DNA from 2 places in the Plantactinospora sp. CA-294935 genome. Region 2 is predicted to be linked to the other one. Evidence: riboswitches for the same ligand, from Rfam matches in the RefSeq annotation. Region 2 holds a riboswitch; the other holds the start of a gene.
What was found. A riboswitch is a leader RNA that binds a small molecule or an ion and turns the genes downstream of it on or off. The one in region 2 is predicted to bind cyclic di-AMP.
Positions count from the first base shown of each region.

Region 1 (2,185 bases), 1.0 Mb from region 2:
CCACCTGGTCCAGGGCGCCGGGCTCCTCGAACAGGTGGGTGGCGCCGGGCACCACCCGCAACTCCGCCCCGGCGTCGAGCTCGGCCAGCGCCTGGTTGTTGAGTCGCAGCACCTCGTCGTCGAGCCCGCCGACCAGCAGCAGCGTCCCGGCGCGTACCCGGGGCAGGTCGGCGCCGGCCAGGTCCGGGCGACCGCCGCGGGAGACGACCGCGTACACCCGGTCGGGGCGCTGCGCGGCGGCCGAGAGCGCGGCGGCGGCGCCGGTGCTGGCCCCGAAGAGTCCGATCGGGAGCCGCCCAGCCGGTTCGCCGGTCGCCAGCCAGTCGACGATGCCGACGAGCCGGCCGGTGAGCAGGCCGATGTCGAAGCGCAACTCCCCGGTCCGGTCGTCGAGCGCCTCCTCGTCCCGGGTCAGCAGGTCGACCAGCACGGTGGCCAGGGCATGGCGGTTCAGCGCCTCGGCCACCATCCGGTTGCGCGGGCTGTGCCGGGAACTGCCGCTGCCGTGTGCGAACAGGACGATCCCGCGTGCGTCGGCGGGGACGACCAGGTCGCCGGTCAGTCGTACGTCTCCGGCCGGAATCGTGGTCTCGGTGGTCCGGGTGTCCATTCGACTGCCTCCCATGCCTCTTCCCGGCGGAGAGTCGCGGGTGTGACGCCGACCGCCGTCCTGTCGGTCTTACCCGGCGGCGCCGGGCTCAACCACACGCCGCCAGCCGACCGGCGCCCGGGTTTGCCGGTGCGCAGTCGGGGAAGGCCGGAACGTCCGACCAGGCACCGGGACGGCCGACGTGCCGACCGGCAGACGAACGTGAGGGACGTTATGGCCCGCCAGAAATCCGGCAAGGCGAAGTCCGGCCCGGCCCGCACCGACGAGCCGGGGCAGCAGAATCCCGACCGGAGCGAATGGGCGGACGAGGCGGCCAAGGCGAGGTCGCTCGACGATCCGCGCCGCACGCCGCCGCGTGACGCCGTGGGCATGCCGTCCAGCGGCGAGCGGTACTCGGAGGATCCGCGCGACCGCTAGGTCGAGGTCGTACCGGCGCGACTCATGATCGGTAGCCGGGTGAATTTTCCACGGCGGATCATCCCGGAATTCCCGAGGTCGGCCCGGTTGGTCCGGTAGGCTGACCCCGGTTTCGCCCGGTGGCGCACCCCTCCGCGCCGGCGTGACCGCCGCCGAATCACCAACGAGGTGAGCCGGGGACCCAGGTAGGTGGGGTGAGTCCGCAACCGCGGTAGGGGCTTGTTCCGTCCCGAACCCGTCAGCTAACTCGGTAGGCGGGCGACGGAGGGACATGCATGACGGGATCCACACGTCGGCGGTTACCGCTGGCCCTGGCCCTGCTCGCCACGTTCGGCGCGCTCGCCGGCGCAGCGCTCCGGCCCGGCGTGGCGGAGGCGAACAGCCCCGCCGTTCTCGGCGACGAAGGCGACACGCCGCTCCTGCGCGACGTACTCGAATCGACCGGCCGAGGTTACCTACAGGCCAAGAACGCGCTGGTTAACACCCAGGCTCGGCAGGCGAAGATCGCCGCCGAGCTACGCCGGGTGGAGGGACGGATCGCCGAGCTGCGCCCCCGGGTGGAGCAGGTGGCCCGGACGGCGTACCAGACCGGCCGGATCGGCCCGGTGCTGGTACTGCTGCACAGCGGCTCGGCGGAGGAACTCCTGGAGCGCGCCCGCGGCCTGGAGGTGGTGGCCCTGCGGGACAACGACGCGCTACGCGCGCTGGGGCAGGCCCGGGAGCGGGCCACCCGGGCGAAACAGGCGCTGGACGCCGAGGTGATCGAGGAGCGCCGGCAGCTCGCCATCATGCTGCGGCAGAAGCAGGCCGCCGAGCGGGCGCTGGCCCAGGTCGGCGGCGCATCCACCGGAGGCTTCGTCAACGCCAGGTCACCGGTGGCCCGGCCCGCGCCACGCGCTGCCGACGGCTCCTGGCCGCCGCAGTCGTGCAGCCGGCCCGACCCGACCACCACGGGCTGCGTCACGCCGCGCACCCTGCACGCCTTCAACGAGGCGCGCCGGGCCGGCTTCACCCGGTTCACCGGGTGCTACCGCTCCGGCGGCCCCTACGAGCACCCGAAGGGGCGGGCCTGCGACTTCTCCGCCGAGGCGGGCGGCTTCCGGGGTGCCGCCACGGGCGCCAACCGGACCTACGGCAACAACCTCGCCGCGTTCTTCG
Region 1 covers NZ_JBNJMU010000001.1:2,743,554-2,745,738, reverse strand. Annotated here, with positions in the region: gene ACQEVC_RS12310 (dienelactone hydrolase family protein) at 1-610, opposite strand, end outside; gene ACQEVC_RS12305 (hypothetical protein) at 824-1,027, shown strand; cyclic di-AMP (ydaO/yuaA leader) riboswitch at 1,168-1,299, shown strand; gene ACQEVC_RS12300 (coiled-coil domain-containing protein) at 1,303-2,185, shown strand, end outside.
Region 1: another riboswitch for cyclic di-AMP. It lies ahead of ACQEVC_RS12300 (coiled-coil domain-containing protein); the one in region 2 lies ahead of ACQEVC_RS16840 (coiled-coil domain-containing protein).

Region 2 (2,185 bases):
CTCGAACGGCCCACCGGGCCGGAAGCAGCCGACGAACCTCTTGAAGCCCGCCCGGCGCACCTCGTTGTACATGTGGAGTGTCCGGGCGGTGATGCAGCCGCCGGTGGTCGGGTCGTCCCGGTTGCAGGGCAACCCCGGGAAGCCGTCCGCCATCCCCGGCCCGGGACGGGCGACCGGCGATGTGGCCGCCACCAGGCCCTTGTCGGGGCGCGAGTTGCCGCCCACCAGGGCGAGCGCCTTCTTCGCGTCCGACTGCTGCTTCTTGATGATTTTCTCTTGCGCGGCCTGCTTGGCGACCTCCTCGTCGATCGCCTTCTTGGCCGTGCCGACCGCGTCCCGCGCCTCGTTGAGCGCCCGGAGCTTGCTGTTGTTGAACAGGTTCAGCTCGTTGAGCGCCGAAGCCCGCTCCATGAACGCGCTGGACGAGGAGTCGGCAGAGTTGTTGCTCAGCAGCATCGCGATGGCGCTGAGCTTGCCGCTGCGGTAGGACTCGGCCGCGATCTCGCTCGCCTCCGGAGTGAGTGCCGCCAGCCGGGCCTCCGCCTGCTTCAACTGGTTGCCGAGCTGCTGCTGCCGCCGCTGGGACTTGGTTCGTTCGGCCTTCGCCTCGGCGAGCCGCTTGCCGGCACTGGCGAGCACGTCTCCGAGCACCGGCGAGTCGGCCTCTTCCTGAGGGGCCGGTTTCGGCGCGGGCGCCGCCGACGCCTCCGACGGGACCACGACCAGAGCTGCGGCGGTGAGCAGTGCCAGGGCAGTCGCCAGCCTTCGGCGTAGGGGTGCCCTCACATGTATCCCTTCCGTCGGCCGCCGACCGGGTTAGCTGACGGGTTCGGGATGGAAGTGGTCCCTACCGCTCTCGCGGATTCACCCCAGGGGTGCGTGGGTCCCCGGCTCGCCGTGTGGCGATTAGGCGGCGATCAGCGCCGGACCACGCGGTATCCGGCGGCTATGAACGGCAGACAGCATACCCGGTTTCACTTCCGGAATGGCAAGACCCGTTCGCGGCTAAAGGCGTTGCCAGGCAACGACTATCAGTAATCACCGCGTGTCGGAGGCATCGAAGGACGTGCTTTGCCCGCCATTATCGACTAGCTGCTGTCGGCTATTTACCATGCGCGTTCCCACCCCTCCGACGTGCGGAAACGTGTCCAGGATGGTCGTTCGGTGATTCTCCGGTCACCGCCTGCGCCAGGGTGTTGTGCCGAACAGCACACCGGCCACCGTACCGGCCGAGAGGAGACCCGCTGTCACCACGCCGCGGTGCTGGGACAGCCAGAGTTGCGGACTCCGTGTCCGGTACGGCGTGCCGAACGCGCCGTGCGCGCCCGGGTCCGCCCCGGTGCCGTCGTCGACCGGGTGCCAGAGGTTGGCCGGTCGACTCCGGTCGGCCGGCTGCTCCGTCTGCTGGCCGGAGTACCCGGTCCGGGCCAGGTACCGGTCGAGCAGCCCGGGCAGGCACCGGTTGCCGAGGATGGTGCCGACCGTCGAGGCGCCGACCCAGTACTCCCGCCGGCCCGGCCGGTCGGCCGCGTACACGATGGCCCGGGCCGCCAGTTCGGGCTGGTAGATCGGTGGCACCGGTCGGGCCCGGTTGCGCAGCCGGGACAGCACCCAGTCGAACTGCGGGGTGTTCAGCGCCGGCAGGTGCACCATGGTGAGCCGGACCGGGCTCCGGTCGTGCAGGAGTTCACAGCGCAGCGACTCGGTGAACCCGACGATGGCGTGCTTCGCGCCGCAGTACGCGGACTGCAGCGGGATCGACCGGTAGGCCAGTGCCGACCCGACCTGCACGATCGTGCCGGTCCCGCGCGGCAGCATCCGGTCGAGCGCGGCCCGGGTGCCGTGGACGTACCCGAGGTAGCAGACCTCGGTCACCCGCCGGAACTCCTCCGGCCCGATCTCCGTGAAGGGCGCGAACACCGAGGCCATCGCGTTGTTGACCCACAGGTCGATCGGCCCGAGTTCGCTGGTCGCCCGGTCCGCCGCCGCTTCGACCTGGCGGTGGTCGGCCACGTCGGTCTCGATCGGCAGCGCCACACCCCCGGCCGCACGGACGTCCTCGGCCGCGCCCCGCAGGCCGCTCCCACCCCGGGCCAGCAGGGCCAGCCGCATCCCCCGGCGGGCCAGCAGCCTGGCCGTCGCCCGGCCCACCCCGGCACTCGCTCCGGTGATCACCGCTACCCGC
Region 2 covers NZ_JBNJMU010000001.1:3,749,543-3,751,727, reverse strand. Annotated here, with positions in the region: gene ACQEVC_RS16840 (coiled-coil domain-containing protein) at 1-786, opposite strand, end outside; cyclic di-AMP (ydaO/yuaA leader) riboswitch at 790-923, opposite strand; gene ACQEVC_RS16835 (SDR family oxidoreductase) at 1,177-2,185, opposite strand, start outside.